Streptomyces clavuligerus: one gene and its partner. The protein of the gene in region 1 interacts with the protein of each later gene in a pairwise test. Links are inferred from orthologs where the notes say so. Each region holds a gene or a part of one and is shown in the gene's direction. Other genes may lie near its edges.

Evidence for each region.
Region 2: the proteins of thrS (region 1) and rplA interact in binary tests that used the Escherichia coli proteins (3 or more experiments, as listed by UniProt). The link is inferred for Streptomyces clavuligerus from one-to-one orthologs.

What each region holds. Positions count from the first base shown.
Region 1 is NZ_CP027858.1:5,772,090-5,781,433, forward strand. The notes cover bases 4,306-7,213. They hold thrS (threonine--tRNA ligase), read left to right. Parts: upstream 4,306-4,725; coding sequence 4,726-6,702; downstream 6,703-7,213. Other genes in these bases: CRV15_RS24420 (exonuclease domain-containing protein), read right to left, coding at 4,306-4,391; CRV15_RS24430 (potassium channel family protein), read right to left, coding at 6,737-7,213. Outside these bases: CRV15_RS24385 (hypothetical protein), read left to right, coding at 1-432; CRV15_RS36035 (hypothetical protein), read left to right, coding at 605-766; CRV15_RS24390 (CGNR zinc finger domain-containing protein), read right to left, coding at 800-1,357; CRV15_RS24395 (SsgA family sporulation/cell division regulator), read right to left, coding at 1,567-1,980; CRV15_RS24400 (TIGR02611 family protein), read left to right, coding at 2,171-2,647; CRV15_RS24410 (SRPBCC family protein), read left to right, coding at 2,976-3,428; more of CRV15_RS24420, read right to left, coding at 3,666-4,305; more of CRV15_RS24430, read right to left, coding at 7,214-7,444; CRV15_RS24435 (HIT family protein), read left to right, coding at 7,511-8,071; CRV15_RS24440 (hypothetical protein), read right to left, coding at 8,295-9,344. UniProt on the Escherichia coli protein: Catalyzes the attachment of threonine to tRNA(Thr) in a two-step reaction: L-threonine is first activated by ATP to form Thr-AMP and then transferred to the acceptor end of tRNA(Thr). The rate-limiting step is amino acid activation in the presence of tRNA.
Region 2 is NZ_CP027858.1:2,530,408-2,539,752, reverse strand. The notes cover bases 5,582-8,490. They hold rplA (50S ribosomal protein L1), read left to right. Parts: upstream 5,582-6,629; coding sequence 6,630-7,352; downstream 7,353-8,490. Other genes in these bases: rplJ (50S ribosomal protein L10), read left to right, coding at 7,860-8,390; rplK (50S ribosomal protein L11), read left to right, coding at 6,084-6,518; nusG (transcription termination/antitermination protein NusG), read left to right, coding at 5,582-5,907. Outside these bases: CRV15_RS10390 (MaoC family dehydratase N-terminal domain-containing protein), read left to right, coding at 1-21; CRV15_RS10385 (MaoC family dehydratase), read left to right, coding at 21-449; CRV15_RS10380 (UDP-N-acetylmuramate dehydrogenase), read left to right, coding at 591-1,646; CRV15_RS10375 (adenosine deaminase), read right to left, coding at 1,734-2,780; CRV15_RS10370 (pyridoxal phosphate-dependent aminotransferase), read right to left, coding at 2,973-4,199; preprotein translocase subunit SecE, read left to right, coding at 4,626-4,904; more of nusG, read left to right, coding at 4,993-5,581; rplL (50S ribosomal protein L7/L12), read left to right, coding at 8,501-8,887. UniProt on the Escherichia coli protein: One of the primary rRNA binding proteins, it binds very close to the 3'-end of the 23S rRNA. Forms part of the L1 stalk. It is often not seen in high-resolution crystal structures, but can be seen in cryo_EM and 3D reconstruction models.

The sequences.
Region 1 (9,344 bases):
GGACTGGGCATCGCCGGGATCACGGCCTACCGCAGGCGTTTTCTCGCCGCGGCACGTATCGCCGCCTACTCCCTCGTCCCTCTCGGCCTGGTGCTGACCGGGGCGGTCGCCTGGGCCGTGGACACCGCGTTCAGCCCCACCGCCTGGATCGGGTTCGGAGTGCTGGGCGGCGCCTGGGCGCTCTTCGCGACCACGCGTGCCGTGGAACGCCGCTCGGGGGTGCCAGGACGCAAGGAGCGCAAGGCCGCGGCCGCCGCGGCCCGCCGGGGCGCCGTCGCCCCCGAGGCGTCCGCGCCGTCACTCGGCCGGGGTACGGCGGCGCCCGCCGGCGGGAAGAGCGGCGGCAGGACCGGCGGACGGACCGGTGGCAAGGCGGCGCCGGACGAGGACTTCAGCGACATCGAGGCGATCCTCAAGAAGCACGGCATCTGAGCCTCGGCGGTACTGCCTCCGCGTACGCCACCGGGGGGCGGCTCCCGGCGGCCGGGCCTTGTGGCGCCCCGCCGTGCCCGGCGCGCGGAACGCTACGCTCCGATGAACTGGCCCCGGCCACAGGAGTGTTCGGCGATCGGGCCGGTCCGGGCTGCGCCATCATCGCCCCGAGATGCTCGATACCTCCGGGGGCGAGGCCCCCGCACACGCGAATGACCCGAACGAGCCGAGGGGCTGTCTCTTCGCTCTCTCCCAGCCACCGCTGATGATCTTCCTGACGGTGATCGGCGTACTGCTGCTGATGGCCGCCGTGCACGATCTGTTCCTGCTGTGACGCTTCCCCCGGCGGGCGCGCGACGGGGTGCCGTCAGCCCGCGGCCTCGCGGCGGCGGGCCCGGTACGCGGCGACATGCAGCCGATTGCCGCAGGTACGGCTGTCGCAGTAGCGGCGGGAGCGATTGCGGGAGAGGTCGACGAAGGCGCGCCCGCAGTCCGGGGCCTCACAGCGGCGGAGCCGTTCCTGTTCGCCCGCGACCACGATGAACGCCAGCGCCATCCCGCCGTCGGCGGCCACATGGTCGGCGATCGTCGCACCCGGCGCGAAGTAGTGCACATGCCAGTCGTAGCCGTCGTGATTGGTGAGCTGCGGGGTGGTTCCGGCGGCGGCCACCAGATCGTTGAGGAGTTCCGCCGCGACCGCGCTGTCGGGCGCGGCGAAGACCTCCGCGAAGCGCGTCCGCACCCCGTGGACCGCCCCGAGATCGCGCCGGGTCAGCTCGCCGACACCGCTGATGGCGTGTCTGCGGACGAATTCCCGCAGCGCGGCGACATCCGCCAGCCCGTCCGCTTGATCGTTTTCCGGTGCGGTGTTCACCAGATCGATGACCGCGTCGAGCGCAATTCTGGTGTCGTGAGGGATCAGCACGATTCGCTCCCTGGCCTGCTGCGGGCCCGTGCCCGTCGAATTGCGCTGACTCTAGCGGTTCGGGCGAACACGCATAGGCGCCGTCTCCGCGCGGTAATACGCGGCCACGGCGCCAGGATGTGCGCTCTATGCGGTTGTGTGCCCTATGCGGATGTCCGCGCGGCGCCGTCTCCCCGAGTAGGACGGCGCCGTGCGGCGCTGGGCCTGGCTCAGCTCTCCGCCAGGATGTGCGACAGCTCCGTATCGAGGTCGAAGTGGCGATGCTCCGTGCCCGGAGGGACGGCGGCGTCGGTCCGCTTCAGGAACGACTCCAGCGCCCGCGCCGGGGCCTCCAGCAGGGCCTCGCCCTCGGGAGAGCTCAGCGCGATACAGACGACGCCCTGACCGTGGCTGCGTGACGGCCAGACCCGGACATCGCCCGTGCCGGTGGGCCGGTGCAGGCCCTCCGCGAGGAGGTCGCGGGCGAACACCCACTCGACCGTCTCCTCGGCTCCGGTGTGGAAGGTGGCGTGCACGGCGTAGGGATCGGCCGTGTCATACCGCAGGCCCGCGGGTACAGGCAGTGAAGACTCGCTCGATACAACGAGGCGCAGGTGCAGCTCGCAGCTGACCGTGGTGTTCATAAGCGCCAGGGCCTTTCGCTCAGTGTGCGCTCGGGGATTCGCACGTCGGCGAAATCGACATGCCACCTACGGTGCCGTTGTAAACCCCTCTGAGGGTTTTGGGTGTCTTTAGGTACCCCCAACGGCGGAGTGATTGTTCGTTCCCTGGGACCATTCCGGTGACTGCGCTCCGTCAGGTAGATTGACGAGTATGAATACGGGGAGTAACGGCACGGAGGTCGTGGTGACGGCTGACAGACCAAAGCCGACGCCGGACGGCCGGACGGCTCCGGCCGAGGACGGACAGACGGATTCCAGGCCGCTCGGCTCGCGTGCGCCGGAGTTCGTCAAGAAGCGCAGGACCCTGCATCTGAGCTGGCAGGTCGGCGTTTTCCTGGTCGGTCTCGCCGTGGTGGGCGCGGGAGCGGCCATGCTGGTGCTGCCCGGCCCCGGCTGGTTTGTGATCTTCGCGGGCATGGCCATCTGGGCGACCGAGTTCGTCTGGGCCCAGTTGGTGCTGCGCTGGACCAAGCGCAAGGTCAGCGAGGCGGCACAGCGCGCCCTCGACCCCCGGGTCCGGCGGCGGAACATCATCCTCACCGTCAGTGGCTGTGTGATCTGCGCGGTCCTCGCGGGGCTCTATCTGTGGAAGTTCGGGATCATCCTGCCGTGGAAGATCGAATCCTGACCGCAGGACGGTCTCAGGCACCCGCTGACATGGGGTAATGTTTGCGGTGCGCCCGGGCGATTAGCTCAGCGGGAGAGCGCTTCGTTCACACCGAAGAGGTCACTGGTTCGATCCCAGTATCGCCCACAAGGACGAGGGTGGAGTGGTTCATGAAACCGCTCCACCCTCGCTCTGTTTGGTTTTGTGCGCATATGGTCGGCCGCCACTCCACCCGGTGACGGCCGATCGGCGTATCCGGACCGTCCCGGGTCCGCCCCCGCCCGTCCCGCCGTGTGGAGGTCCCGTTCCCCGGGGTGACCGACCGGCATCCGCGACCCACACTGCGGACATGGACTGGAGCCGCTTCCGCTTCCACAGCGTCTGGGACCTGCCCGGTCCGCCGGACGCCGTCTTCGCCGTCCTGGAGCGCGCCGCCGACTACCCCCGCTGGTGGCCCGGGATGCGCGAGGTGGTGCCCCTGGACGGGGACCGGGCCGCCGCCCGTGTCCGGGCCGTCCTCCCGTACGAGATCCGCATCGTCGCCCGGCCGCTGCGCCGCGACCCCGGGGCCGGGGTCCTGCTCCTCGGCATGGACGGCGATCTGGCGGGCTGGGCCCGCTGGACGGTGACGGGGCACGGTGCGGGCACCCGCGCTGTCTTCGACCAGGAGGTGGAGGTGATGCGGCCCCTGCTGCGGCGCCTCGCCCCGTTCGCGCGTCCCGCGTTCAGCGCCAACCACGCGCTGCTGATGCGGAGCGGACGGCGGGCCCTCACCGCCCGGCTGCGGGCCGCCGGACGCTGACGCGCGGCGCCCGCCCCGGCCGCCGTGCCCCGCCCGCCCGGGTGCGCGGCGCGGGCAATTTGAAGGCGGGCCGCCGGGGCCTGTATGGTTCAGTCCGTTCCCGGGCGATTAGCTCAGCGGGAGAGCGCTTCGTTCACACCGAAGAGGTCACTGGTTCGATCCCAGTATCGCCCACAAGATGAAGGCCGGTCCGTCGATGACGGACCGGCCTTCGCGCGTCCGGGCCGGGGTGTGCGCTCAGGCGGCGCTGGGCAGTTCGGGCCGCAGCGGCCACGCCGGGTCCACCGCGTCCGGCGCGCCACCGCGTGCGAACCACGGCTGGAGCCCGCGCGTCTGCGCCGCGTGCCACAGCGTCTGGAGCGCGTGCAGCTCGGCCGGGGTCAGCCGCTCCATCCGGGACGCGAACCGCCGGGCCACTGCCCGGGTCACCTCCAGCGCGGCCAGCGCGTCCGCCGCCGGGTCGTGCGCCCCGTCGAGCACCACCTCGTACTGGGAACAGAGGTCGACGAGCGAACGGCGGCCCTTGCGGTAGCGGTCGAGCTGCTTGTCCAGGACCCGGGGGTCGAGCACGGTCAGCGGTGTGTGCTCCAGATAGCGGGAGAGCGGGGTGGCCCGGTGGCGGCGCAGCTCCCGGTCGAGGATGGTCAGATCGAACGGCGCGTTCATCACCACCAGGGGGCGGCCCGCGGCGCAGTGCCCGGCGACGGTCTTCGCCACCTCCTCCAGCACGGGCGCGGGCCAGCGCCCGTTGCGCTGGACGTGGTCGTCGGTCAGTCCGTGCACCTCGGTCGCCCCGGGCGGCACCGGGATACCGGGGTTGATGAGCCATCGTGTGATCCGCGGACGCCCGCCCGCCATGTCCTGGACCACGACCGCGGCTGCCACGATGCGGTCGTTCTCCACATCGACCCCCGTCGTCTCGGTGTCGAAAGCGGCCAGCGGGCCGTCGAACCAGAGCGTCATCCCCGAATCTCCCGAACTCCTCGCGCAGGCCGGGCCGATGGAGTGGCCCATCCGCCGAGACGGTGATACCCCCGTGGTCTGCGCCGTACGCGGCCGACGCCGACACGGCTGCGGCCCCGGGGCGCGCCCCCGGTCCACCCGGTCCGGCCGGATGCCTCGACCCGCCCACCGGCGCGCCGTCGCCGCCCGCCCCGGACCGGGGGTGCGGAGCGGGCCCGTCGGCCGGCCGCGCGGGGGCCGGAGGAATCCGTTTCGCGGGGCGGCCCCGGGGCTCGGTACGATTCAGACGCGCGCAGTGACCGCTGGCGCGACCCCCATCAGTCAGGAGAGACCGGTGTCAGACGTCCGTGTGATCATCCAACGCGATTCCGAGCGGGAAGAGCGCGTGGTGACCACGGGCACGACGGCCGCGGACCTCTTCGCCGGTGAGCGCTCCGTCGTCGCCGCCCGGGTCGCGGGGGAGCTGAAGGACCTCGCGTACACGGTGCGCGACGGCGAGCAGGTCGAGCCCGTCGAGATCTCCTCCGAGGACGGTCTCGCCATCCTGCGCCACTCCACCGCGCATGTCATGGCCCAGGCCGTGCAGGAGCTGTTCCCCGAGGCCAAGCTGGGCATCGGCCCGCCGGTCAAGGACGGCTTCTACTACGACTTCGACGTGGAGAAGCCGTTCACGCCCGAGGATCTCAAGGCCATCGAGAAGAAGATGCAGGAGATCCAGAAGCGCGGCCAGCGCTTCTCCCGCCGGGTCGTCGGCGACGACGAGGCCCGCGAGGAGCTGGCGGACGAGCCGTACAAGCTGGAGCTGATCGGCCTCAAGGGCTCCGCGTCCAGCGAGGACGGCGCGGCCGTCGAGGTCGGCGCCGGTGAGCTGACGATCTACGACAACCTGGACGCGAAGACCGGCGAGCTGTGCTGGAAGGACCTCTGCCGCGGTCCCCACCTGCCCTCCACCCGGAACATCCCCGCGTTCAAGCTGATGCGCAACGCCGCCGCGTACTGGCGCGGCAGCGAGAAGAACCCGATGCTCCAGCGGATCTACGGCACCGCCTGGCCGACCAAGGACGAGCTGAAGCAGTACCTGGAGTTCCTCGCCGAGGCCGAGAAGCGCGACCACCGCCGTCTCGGCTCCGAGCTGGACCTGTTCTCCGTCCCGGACGAGATCGGCTCCGGCCTCGCCGTCTTCCACCCGCGCGGCGGCATCGTGCGCCGGGTGATGGAGGACTACTCGCGCAAGCGGCACGAGGAGGAGGGGTACGAGTTCGTCTACACCCCGCACGCCACCAAGGGCACGCTCTTCGAGAAGAGCGGCCACCTGGACTGGTACGCGGAGGGCATGTACCCCCCCATGCAGCTCGACGGCGGCACGGACTACTACCTCAAGCCGATGAACTGCCCCATGCACAACCTGATCTTCGATGCCCGGGGGCGCTCGTACCGCGAGCTGCCGCTGCGGCTGTTCGAGTTCGGCACGGTCTACCGGCACGAGAAGTCGGGCGTGGTGCACGGTCTGACCCGGGCCCGCGGCTTCACCCAGGACGACGCGCACATCTACTGCACCCGTGAGCAGATGGCCGAGGAACTGGACCGCACCCTCACCTTCGTGCTCAATCTGCTCCGGGACTACGGTCTGACCGACTTCTATCTGGAGCTGTCCACCAAGGACCCGGAGAAGTACGTCGGCTCGGACGAGACCTGGGAGGAGGCCACCGAGGTCCTGCGCCGGGTGGCCGAGAAGCAGGGTCTCCCGCTCACCCCCGACCCGGGCGGCGCCGCCTTCTACGGCCCGAAGATCTCGGTGCAGGCACGGGACGCCATCGGCCGTACCTGGCAGATGTCGACCATCCAGCTCGACTTCAACCTGCCCGAGCGCTTCAACCTGGAGTACACCGCCCCGGACGGCTCCCGCCAGCGGCCCGTCATGATCCACCGGGCGCTGTTCGGCTCGATCGAGCGGTTCTTCGCGGTGCTCCTGGAGCACTACGCGGGTGCCATGCCGCCGTGGCTGGCCCCGGTGCAGGCGGTCGGCATCCCGATCGGCGACGCCCACATCGAGTACCTCCAGTCCTTCGCCGCCGAGGCGAAGAAGCGCGGGCTGCGGGTCGATGTCGACGCCTCGTCCGACCGGATGCAGAAGAAGATCCGCAACCACCAGAAGCTGAAGGTCCCGTTCATGATCATCGTCGGTGACGAGGACATGAACGCGGGCACGGTCTCCTTCCGCTACCGCGACGGTTCGCAGGAGAACGGCATCCCGCGCGACGCGGCCCTGGCCAAGCTGGAGCAGGTCGTCGCCGACCGCGTCCAGGTCTGACGCGGGGGCGGGGGACACCCGTCCGCACCATCGGTCAGCCGGCCCCCGGGAAGCCTCCCGGGGGCCGCTGCCGGTCCTGGTCCAGGGTGAAGGTCTGGATCAGCCAGGACGAGAACGAGCCGGTCACCGCGCCCAGCAGCGCCATACCGCCGCCCATCATGGCCACCGCGACCGTCCGGCCCAGTGGGGTCACCGGGGTGATGTCCCCGTAACCGACCGTCGTCAGGGTCGAGCAGGCCCACCAGACCGAGTCCCCGAAGGTGTGGATCGTCGCCCCCGGTACTCCGCGTTCCGCGTCATAGACGGTGAGCGCCCCCGCGAAGCCCAGCAGCAGCGCCGAGAGCCCCGCGTACGAGATCACCCGTCCGTACAGGGAGAGCCGGGCCCGGGTGTGGCGATGGCGCATCGTCTCGTAGAGCTGGACGATCCGCAGCGGTCGCAGCAGCGGCATCAGCACCACCAGCGTGTCCATCGGATGGTGGCGGACGAAACCGGGCAGCCGCCGGCCGCTGAGCCGCCAGCGCACCACGTAGTCCACCACGAAGAACGCCCACGCGGCGCAGATCAGCGCCACCAGCAGATCCCGCACCCCCTGGCTGAGCCCCTGGCCGAGCACCAGGGTCGCGTAACAGGCCAGGAAGAGGGCCGCCGCCGCGAACAGCGGGATGTCCACCCGGCCGCGCCAGCGCCACTCGGGGCTCTCCGGCTCTGCCCCGTCCGCCGTCCCGCCGTCCTCCGTCATCCGTCCAGCATCGCGGGCCCCGCCCCCGCTCGCCCCCGGCGACACGTTCCGTATGGGGGACGCCATATGCTGCACAGCATGACGAGTGAGCCGGAGCAGCAGTTCGGAGTGGGGACGCCCGACGCGTTCCAGCGCCTGTGGACACCCCATCGGATGGCCTATATCCAGGGGGAGAACAAGCCGAGCGGGCCCGAGGCCGGTGACGGCTGCCCCTTCTGCGCGATTCCCGCCAAGTCCGACGAGGACGGACTGGTGATCGCGCGCGGCTCCTCCGTGTACGCGGTGCTCAATCTCTACCCGTACAACGGCGGCCATCTGATGGTGGTCCCGTTCCGGCATGTCGCCGACTACACGGAACTGGACGAGGACGAGACGGCGGAGCTGGCCGTCTTCACCAAGCGGGCGATGACGGCGCTGCGGGCGGCGTCCGGCGCGCACGGGTTCAACATCGGCATGAACCAGGGAATGGCCGCGGGGGCGGGGATCGCCGCCCATCTGCACCAGCACATCGTGCCGCGCTGGGGCGGCGACACCAATTTCATGCCCGTCGTCGGCCATACGAAGGTGCTGCCCCAACTCCTGGCGGACACCCGCGCGATGCTCGCCGACGCCTGGCCGCTCTCTTAAAGGCCCGGTTCGCCTCCGGGACGCTGAAGCGTCCGCCGACGGACGCCCCTTTTTTGTGGCTCGGTTCGCCTCCGGGGTGCTGAAGCGTGCGCCGACGGTCGACCGTGCTCGGTTCCTCGTTCCTCGGAACCTCCGCGCGCTCTCCGCTTTCGGCACCCGCGGCACCCCTTCGGCTCACTCGCCGAAGAGGTGCAGCCGGGGCGGAGGTGCCAAAAAAGCAGCATCAGGCGTCGTAGAGGTCGGCCTTCTTCGGGGCCAGGTCCTGGATGCCGCCGCTGACGGCCATCGAGCGCCCGGCGAAGCGGTCGGTGTCCACGCCGTTGTCCTCCAGGACCTTCAGCGCGGCGGCGTGGGCCGCCCGGAGGACGGGGGCGGCGGCGCGCAGCGCGTCGTCGGCCATGAACCGGTGCCGCCAGGGCTTCTCCGCCCAGGCGTGCCGCAGCCCGAAGGGCTCCGGGAGCGCCAGCTTGCCGCCCAGGAAGTCCAGCAGCGGGGGGTACCAGGTCAGGGGCGCGCGCACCATCAGCCGGACGACTTCCTTGGTGTCCACCAGCGGCAGGGTCCGGGTCTTGGTCTCCCAGAAGCGGACCGTCTTGTTCACTGTGACGGTTTTGGGGGAGGACTTCGTGGTGAAGAGCCCGTGCACCGGCCCCAGGGCGTGCCCGGTGACCTCGACCCGCAGGGTCTCGTGGAGCACCGTGACGGTGATCATCATGGTGATGACGAGCTGACCGTCCCAGAGGGTGAACTGGACCCCCAGGTAGTGGCGGTTGCCGCTGCCGAACTGCTGGTGGTTGCAGATGCGCTGTATCTCGTGGCCCTTGATCTGGAAGGACTCCACATCCTGGCCGTCGGGCCGGGAGACCGAGCCCGCTCCCTCCGCGACCGGGCAGACGATCCAGTGCTTCACCGACGGGGTGGGGAAGCCGCCCGAGTTCAGCGGGCCGCGCTCCAGCAGCTTCAGCTTGTCGTGGATGGCCCTGATGACGTCCCAGCTACGGAACTGGTTGATCTCCTTGCCGGGGTCACGGGGCACCAGCTCCTCCGCCATCTGCCAGCTTCCCCAGCGGGTGCCCATGCCCAGTATCCCCTTGGGGCCCGCGTAGAAGAGGGAGTTGGCGTGCTGCTCGGCGGTCAGCTTGTGCAGGCCCTGGCGCAGGGTGTCGCGCGCCTTGTCGTGGGGGTTGCCGGGTACCGCGTCGGGCACCTTGGCGCCGATGCCGCTGCCGCCCGCGAGGCCGTCCCAGCGGGCCCGCAGATCCTTGGCGGTGGT
Region 2 (9,345 bases), 3.2 Mb from region 1 along the record:
CGCGCCGCCGAGGAGGCGTGATGACGGCGAGGATCTCCTACGCGGACGTCGAGGTCGGCACGGAGCTGCCCGCGCGGTCCTTCCCTGTGACACGGGACACCCTGGTCCGGTACGCGGGCGCGTCGGGCGACTTCAACCCCATCCACTGGAACGAGAAGTTCGCCGTCGCGGTCGGGCTCCCGGACGTGATCGCGCACGGCATGTTCACCATGGCCGAGGCCGTCCGGGTGATCACGGACTGGACCGGCGACCCGGGCGCCGTGGTCGAGTACGGCGTCCGCTTCACCAAGCCCGTCGTGGTCCCCAACGACGGCGAGGGCGCGCTCATCGAGGTCAGCGGCAAGGTCGCGGCGCTCCTCGACGACAACCGCGTACGGGTCGACCTGACCGCGACCAGCGGCGGCGAGAAGGTGCTGGGCATGGCGCGCGCCGTCGTCGCCCTCGCCTAGGCCCCCGGCGCCCCGGGGCTCGGCCGCCCGTCCGCCCTGCCCGTGCCGCCGTGCCCGGTGGGGCGGGCGGACAGGCCGGACGGCCCGGACGGTCCCACGGGGCCCGCGGGGCTGTCGGGGCCGGACCGTACCCTTGTGCCCGTGCAGGAACTCCACGACGCCCCCCTCGCCCCCCTGACCACCTTCCGGCTCGGCGGCCCGGCCACCCGGCTGATCACCGCGACCACCGATGACGAGGTGGTCGCCGCCGTCCGCGCGGCCGACGCCTCGGGGACCCCGCTGCTGCTGATCGGCGGCGGCAGCAACCTGGTCATCGGGGACAAGGGCTTCGACGGGACGGCGCTGCGCATCGCCACCCGGGGCCTCGTCCACGACGGCACCGAGCTGGAGCTGGCCGCGGGCGAGGTCTGGACGGACGTGGTCGCGTACGCCGTCGAGGCCGGTCTCGCGGGCATCGAGGCCCTGGCCGGAATCCCCGGCTCCGCAGGTGCGACGCCCCTCCAGAACGTGGGGGCGTACGGCCAGGAGGTCTCGTCCACCATCACCGAGGTCGTCGCCTACGACCGCCGCGCCGGTGAGACGGTCACCCTCACCAACGCCGAGTGCGGCTTCTCCTACCGCCACAGCCGCTTCAAGGAGCACCCCGGCCGCTATGTCGTGCTGCGGGTCCGCTTCCGGCTGGAGGACGCGGACGGCCTGTCCGCGCCGGTGCGGTACGCGGAGGCCGCGCGGGTCCTCGGAGTGGTCCCCGGCGAGCGCGCCGGCCTGGCGGCGGTCCGCTCCGCCGTGCTCGCGCTGCGCGCCGGGAAGGGCATGGTCCTGGACCCCGCCGACCACGACACCTGGTCGGCGGGGTCGTTCTTCACCAACCCCGTCCTCACCGCCGAGGAGTACACGGCGTTCACCGATCGTGTCCGCGAGCGGCTCGGCGCGGAGGCGACGGCGCCCGCGTATCCGGCGGGGGAGGGGTTCACCAAGACCTCCGCCGCCTGGCTGATCGACCGGGCGGGCTTCACCAAGGGGTACGGCACCGGCCCGGCCCGGATCTCCACCAAGCACACGCTGGCCCTCACCAACCGGGGCGAGGCCACCACCGAGGATCTGCTCGCGCTGGCCCGCGAGGTCGTGGCCGGGGTGCGGGACGCCTTTGGGATCACGCTGGTCAACGAGCCGGTGACGGTCGGCGTGGAGCTCTGACGGCCCCCGGCCGACCGTCGGGCGCCACCACCCGCGCCGACCCGCCCCGGGCGGCCGTCCGGCCCGGGAACGGGGTCACCCGCGGGCTCACCCCGTGACCGGCCGCGGACCCGCCTCCTCGGCCAGCCAGCCGTCGATCCCCGCCAGCATCCGGGCCCGGACGCCCTCGGGGGCGGCGGAGCCCCGTACCGACTGCCGGGCCAGCTCCGCCAGCTCGCTGTCGGTGAACGCGTGGTGCCGCCGGGCGAACTCGTACTGCGCGGCCAGCCGGGAGCCGAAGAGCAGCGGGTCGTCCGCGCCCAGCGCCATCGGCACCCCCGCCTCGTACAGCGTCCGCAGCGGCACGTCCCCGGGCTTCTCGTACACGCCGAGCGCCACGTTCGACGCGGGGCAGACCTCGCAGGTGACCTGCAGTTCGGCGAGCCGCTTCAGCAGCCGGGGGTCCTCGGCGGCCCGGACCCCGTGGCCGACGCGGGACGCGCGCAGATCGTCCAGACAGTCCCGAACGGAGGACGGACCGGTCAGCTCGCCGCCGTGCGGGGCCGCGAGCAGCCCGCCCTCGCGCGCGATCGTGAAGGCGCGGTCGAAGTCCCGGGCCATGCCCCGGCGTTCGTCGTTGGAGAGTCCGAAGCCCACGATGCCGCGGTCCGCGTACCGCACGGCCAGCCGGGCCAGGGTCCGCGCCTCCAGCGGATGCTTCATCCGATTGGCGGCCACCAGCAGCCGTATCCCGAGCCCCGTCTCCCGCGACGCGCTCTCCACCGCGTCGAGGATGATCTCCAGCGCGGGGGTCAGACCGCCCAGCAGCGGGGCGTACGAGGTCGGGTCGACCTGTATCTCCAGCCACTGGGAGCCGTCCCGGACGTCCTCCTCCGCGGCCTCCCTGACCAGCCGCTGGATGTCCTCGGGGGCGCGCAGACAGGACCGGGCGATGTCGTAGAGCCGCTGGAAGCGGAACCAGCCGCGCTCATCGGTGGCGCGCAGCCTGGGAGGCTCGCCGCCGGTCAGCGCGTCGGGGAGATGGACGCCGTACTTGTCGGCCAGTTCGAGCAGGGTGGCGGGGCGCATCGATCCGGTGAAGTGGAGATGCAGATGGGCCTTGGGCAGCCGGGTGACATCACGTACGTGCTCCATCCCAGGATCTTGCCGCACGGCCGGGCCGGGAGGTAAGCGGATTCCCCCATCGGGTCCTTGCCCGGATCTGTGTTCGATCTCACGTGGGGGCGTCCCCGGCGGAACCGGAACGGCTCGCGCGAACGGCCCCGGAACCACCCTCGCGGGGGCTCCGGGGCCGTGCGGCGGCTCACCGGCTCAGCGGTGGAACGATCAGTCGGTGGCCTCGGCGAGCAGCTTCTGGAGCCGCGAGACGCCCTCCACCAGGTCCTCGTCGCCCAGCGCGTAGGACAGCCGCAGATAGCCGGGGGTGCCGAACGCCTCACCGGGGACGACGGCGACCTCGACCTCGTCCAGGATCAGCGCGGCCAGCTCCACGGAGGTCGCCGGGCGCTGTCCGCGGATCTCCTTGCCCAGCAGGGCCTTCACCGAGGGGTAGACGTAGAACGCGCCCTCGGGCTCGGGGCAGACGACGCCGTCGATCTCGTTGAGCATCCGGACGATCGTCCGGCGGCGGCGGTCGAACGCCTCCCGCATCTCGGCCACCGCGTCCAGGCTCCCGGAGACGGCGGTGAGCGCCGCCACCTGCGCCACGTTGGACACATTGGAGGTGGCGTGGGACTGGAGGTTCGTCGCGGCCTTCACCACGTCCTTGGGGCCCACGATCCACCCCACCCGCCAGCCGGTCATGGCGTACGTCTTCGCCACACCGTTCACCACGATGCACTTCTCGCGCAGCTCGGGCACGACCGCCGGCATCGAGGTGAAGACGGCGTCGCCGTAGACCAGGTGCTCGTAGATCTCGTCCGTGAGCACCCACAGACCGTGCTCGACGGCCCAGCGGCCGATCGCCTCGGTGTCCTCACGGCTGTAGACGGCGCCGGTCGGGTTGGACGGGGAGACGAACAGCACCACCTTGGTGCGCTCGGTGCGGGCCGCCTCCAGCTGCTCGACGGAGACCCGGTAACCGGTGGTCTCGTCGGCCACCACCTCGACCGGGACACCGCCCGCGAGCCGGATCGACTCGGGGTAGGTGGTCCAGTACGGAGCGGGGACGATCACCTCGTCGCCCGGGTCGAGGATCGCCGCGAACGCCTCGTAGATCGCCTGCTTGCCACCGTTCGTCACCAGCACCTGCGCCGGGTCGACCGGGTAGCCGGAGTCCCGCAGGGTCTTCTCGGCGATGGCCTTCTTCAGCTCGGGCAGCCCGCCCGCCGGGGTGTAGCGGTGGTACTTCGGCGTACGGCACGCCTCGACGGCGGACTCGACGATGTACTCCGGCGTCGGGAAGTCGGGCTCGCCCGCGCCGAAGCCGATCACCGGGCGCCCGGCGGCCTTGAGGGCCTTGGCCTTGGCGTCGACGGCGAGGGTGGCGGATTCGGAGATCGCGCCGACGCGGGCGGAGACCCGGCGCTCGGCGGGAGAGGTAGCAGCGCTCATGCCGTCCATCGTCCCAGACGCGACAGGCGTCCGGCACAGGTGTTCCGCCCCCCGGACAACGGCCCGGAACACGGCCGGGACGGCGCCGCCGGGCCCTGCGGCGAAGGTCTTCCGGCAGCCCACGAGGGGGGCCGCAAGAACCTCCCCGGAGGCGTCTGTTCGACGAAGAGCCCATGACCACGTACACTCACTCGTCGTTGGCCCACACCGACCGCATCCCCCGGATGCTGTAGGTTGTGGACACCACCAAGGGTCGTAGCTCAATTGGTAGAGCACTGGTCTCCAAAACCAGCGGTTGGGGGTTCAAGTCCCTCCGGCCCTGCTACACACACCTTCGCCAGGCTGTGTGCGCATGTACGTAGATTCATTGGCCGTGCGGCGTCACCGGGCGCGGCACGGCCACGACCCGGGATCAGGTGAAAGAAAGTGACGGACGCCGTGGGCTCCATCGACACGCCTGATGCCGAGGACGAAGCGCCTCAGAAGTCCCGCAAGGGCGGCAAGCGCGGCAAGAAGGGCCCTCTGGGCCGTCTGGCTCTGTTCTACCGGCAGATCATCGCGGAGCTCCGCAAGGTCGTCTGGCCGACGCGCAACCAGCTCACGACGTACACCACAGTGGTGATTATCTTCGTCGTCATCATGATCGGTCTGGTGACCGTGATTGACTATGGATTCCAGGAAGCCGTCAGCTACGTCTTTGGCTGATCCCGCGAGGGGAACCGGTCAGAGGCTCATCGGCGGCGGCAGCCTTCCGTATGTTCCACCCATCTGTAGCCAGGAAGAAGCAGCCACCGTGTCTGACCCGAACCTGAACGAGGCCGCCCGGCCCGGCGACGAGAGCTTCGAGTCGGCCGCGTCGGCGGAGGACCAGCTCGACATCGTTGAGGCCGCGGACTCCATCGACCCGGACCAGGCGGAAGCTGCTGACGCCGAGGCCGGTGAGCCCGCCGAGGAGGCCGCCCTCCACGCCGAGGACGACGCGTCCGCCGAGGACGAGGCCGCCGAGATCGACGAGGCCGTCGAGGCCGACGACGCGTCCGCCGAGGACGACGAGGGCACGGCCGAGGTCGTCGAAGAGGCCGCCGAGGCCGTCGACCCGATCGCCGCGCTCCGTGACGAGCTGCGCATCCTGCCGGGCGAGTGGTACGTGATCCACACCTACGCCGGGTACGAGAAGCGGGTCAAGGCCAACCTGGAGCAGCGCGCCGTCTCGCTGAACGTCGAGGAGTTCATCTACCAGGCCGAAGTGCCCGAGGAAGAGATCGTCCAGATCAAGAACGGCGAGCGCAAGAACGTCCGCCAGAACAAGCTTCCCGGCTATGTCCTGGTCCGGATGGACCTCACCAACGAGTCCTGGGGCGTCGTCCGCAACACGCCCGGCGTCACCGGCTTCGTCGGCAACGCCTACGACCCGTACCCGCTGACCCTGGACGAGATCGTCAAGATGCTCGCCCCGGAGGCGGAGGAGAAGGCCGCTCGCGAGGCCGCCGAGGCCAAGGGCGAGCCCGCCCCGGCGCGCAAGCTGGAGGTCCAGGTCCTGGACTTCGAGGTGGGCGACTCGGTCACCGTCACCGACGGCCCCTTCGCCACCCTCCAGGCCACGATCAACGAGATCAACGCCGACTCGAAGAAGGTCAAGGGCCTGGTCGAGATCTTCGGCCGCGAGACCCCGGTCGAGCTGAGCTTCGACCAGATCCAGAAGAACTGAGCCCTCCGGCCCTCCGCCGGACCATCGCTTCCGACCAGGTCAGAACCGCTCTTCAAGGCGGTTCTGACCTGTCGGTTTTTAACCCCGCACCTCTACCCGTTATCGTGGTGCGGTATGCCTCCATCCGGATGATGGATGGAAGGCCGACCACTCTCACTAGGACCCGGAGAGAGCACATGCCTCCCAAGAAGAAGAAGGTCACGGGGCTTATCAAGCTCCAGATCCAGGCCGGCGCGGCCAACCCGGCTCCGCCGGTCGGCCCCGCCCTGGGTCAGCACGGCGTCAACATCATGGAGTTCTGCAAGGCCTACAACGCCGCGACCGAGTCGCAGCGTGGCATGGTCGTGCCGGTGGAGATCACGGTCTACGAGGACCGTTCCTTCACCTTTGTGACCAAGACTCCGCCGGCCGCCAAGCTGATCCTCAAGGCCGCGGGTGTGGACAAGGGCTCCGGCGAGCCGCACAAGACCAAGGTCGCCAAGCTCACGCGCGACCAGGTCCGTGACATCGCCACGACGAAGATGCCCGACCTGAACGCCAACGACCTGGACGCCGCCGAGAAGATCATCGCCGGCACCGCCCGCTCCATGGGCATCACGGTCGAGGGCTGATTCCCAGCCCGAGGCAGCAGGACGAGGCAGCACGCCCCGTCTGACCTCCTGTGGCAGGACCACGCGCTGGTCCGGACCACATCTCCCACCTGAAACACAGCAGGAGCAGAAGTGAAGCGCAGCAAGAACCTCCGCGCTGCGGACGCCAAGATCGACCGGGAGCGCAACTACGCCCCGCTCGAGGCCGTCCGTCTCGCCAAGGACACCGCGTCCAGCAAGTTCGACGGCACCGTCGAGGTGGCCCTGCGTCTGGGTGTCGACCCGCGCAAGGCCGACCAGATGGTCCGCGGCACCGTGAACCTTCCGCACGGCACCGGTAAGACCGCCCGGGTCCTGGTCTTCGCGACCGGTGACCGTGCCGAGGCCGCGCGTGCCGCGGGCGCCGACATCATCGGCGCCGACGAGCTGATCGACGAGGTGTCGAAGGGCCGTCTGGACTTCGACGCCGTCGTCGCCACCCCGGACCTCATGGGCAAGGTCGGCCGCCTCGGCCGGGTGCTCGGTCCGCGTGGTCTGATGCCGAACCCGAAGACCGGCACCGTCACCCCCGATGTCGCCAAGGCTGTGACCGACATCAAGGGCGGCAAGATCGAGTTCCGCGTCGACAAGCACTCGAACCTGCACTTCATCATCGGCAAGGTCTCCTTCGACGAGACCAAGCTGGTGGAGAACTACGCTGCGGCGCTGGAGGAGATCCTCCGTCTGAAGCCGTCCGCCGCGAAGGGCCGCTACATCAAGAAGGCGACCCTGACCACGACGATGGGCCCCGGCATCCCGCTGGACTCCAACCGCACCCGCAACCTCCTCGTCGAGGAGGACCCGGCCGCCGTCTGATCGGACGACGACCGGCGCGGCGCCTGACACCAGGCGCGGTACACGTTGAGGAACGGCTCTCCTGCCCCCGTGTGGGGCGGGGGAGCCGTTCTGCTGTCCCCGGGCCCGGGAGTCGGCAGCCCGGGGCTTCTGGGCCCGCAGCCCGCAGTCCGCAGTCCGCAGTCCGGAGCCCCGCAGTCCGGAGTGCGCAGCCCCGGAGGCCCGCAGCCCGTCCTCCGGGCTCCCACCTGCGCACTTCTGTGGATTTGCACCTTCGCACCACGGTCCCGTACTCTTCCGGAGAAGCCAAAGACCGCTGGTCGTTGCCGCGTGCTCGTCAGAGAGTGCGGCGACCGAAGGAATCCGCTAGCTACGGACGGCCTGCGCAGGTGACACAGAGGACCCCTGGTTCCCGGACTCGTTCCGGTCGAGCCAAAGCCCCGTGCGCCTGCGCCGGGGCGTTTTGTTTTGCCAAGTTTCCTCCTTCGGGTCCGCGCGGTCCTCATCACCCGGAAGGAGGCCGAAGCTATGGCTAGGCCCGACAAGGCTGCCGCGGTAGCCGAGCTGGCGGACCAGTTCCGCAGCTCGAACGCCGCCGTGCTGACCGAGTACCGGGGTCTCACCGTGGCGCAGCTCAAGACGCTGCGTCGTTCGCTCGGTGAGAACGCCCAGTACGCCGTGGTGAAGAACACGCTGACCAAGATTGCGGCCAACGAGGCCGGGATCACGTCGCTGGACGACCAGTTCACTGGTCCGACGGCGGTCGCCTTCATCACCGGTGACCCGGTGGAGTCGGCGAAGGGTCTTCGTGACTTCGCCAAGGACAACCCCAACCTGATCATCAAGGGCGGTGTCCTTGATGGCAAGGCGCTGTCCCCCGATGAGATCAAGAAGCTCGCGGACCTTGAGTCCCGCGAGGTTCTGCTCGCCAAGCTGGCGGGCGCCATGAAGGGCAAGCAGTCCCAGGCTGCCTCGCTGTTCCAGGCGCTCCCGTCGAAGCTCGTCCGCACGGTGGACGCGCTGCGCGCCAAGCGGGACGAGCAGGGCGGTGCCGAGTAATTCGGCTCGCGCATTGATCGGGGCCCCCTCGGGGCGCTGATCGCAGCGGGCCGCACGCCCGCCGTCATATACAACCGGCACCAGCCGATTTAGTGGAAGGATCGCCCATCATGGCGAAGCTCAGCCAGGAAGACCTGCTCGCTCAGTTCGAGGACATGACCCTCATTGAGCTGGCCGCGTTCGTCTCCGCGTTCGAGGAGAAGTTCGACGTCACCGCCGCCGCCGCCGCGCCGGTCGTCGTCGCCGGTGGTGCCGCTGGTGGCGCCGCCGAGGCCGTCGAGGAGAAGGACGAGTTCGACGTCATCCTCACCGGCGCCGGCGAGAAGAAGATCCAGGTCATCAAGGTCGTCCGCGAGCTGACCTCCCTCGGCCTGAAGGAGGCCAAGGACCTGGTCGACGGCACCCCGAAGCCGGTCCTGGAGAAGGTCGCCAAGGAGGCCGCGGAGAAGGCTGCCGAGTCCCTCAAGGCCGCCGGCGCCTCCGTCGAGGTCAAGTGACCCTCCTGAGTCCCCCGTGACTCTCCGGGCCCGGTGGGCCCACCGACAGCCCCTCGGGGCCGCCGGTGGGCGTCCCGTCGGGACCCGCCAAGGGCGATCACCCATCAGGGTGATCGCCTTTCGGCGTTGAGCGACGGGTGCGTTGCACTTCCCGCGGCGGGGAGTATGGTGATCATCGCCGTGGGGTTCCGGACCGGGCCGGACCGTGATCGGTGTCGCTCCCAGCAGCCGGTGCGGGCCGGGGGGCCTTGACGAACCGCACGCAGCGCGCAATTCTCAGGACGCGTCGTCACAACGATCCGGGTTCGAGGCATGGATCGGCGGGCGAACGGGCAGTATCGATGTGCGCCTCAAGGCGCGGGGCAAGCGCGGAGATGAGAACAACGAGGGTCGTCGGAACCCGGACTGGACATCAGTGAGCCATGTGGCTACACTGACCCTTTGCGCTGCCTGTTAGC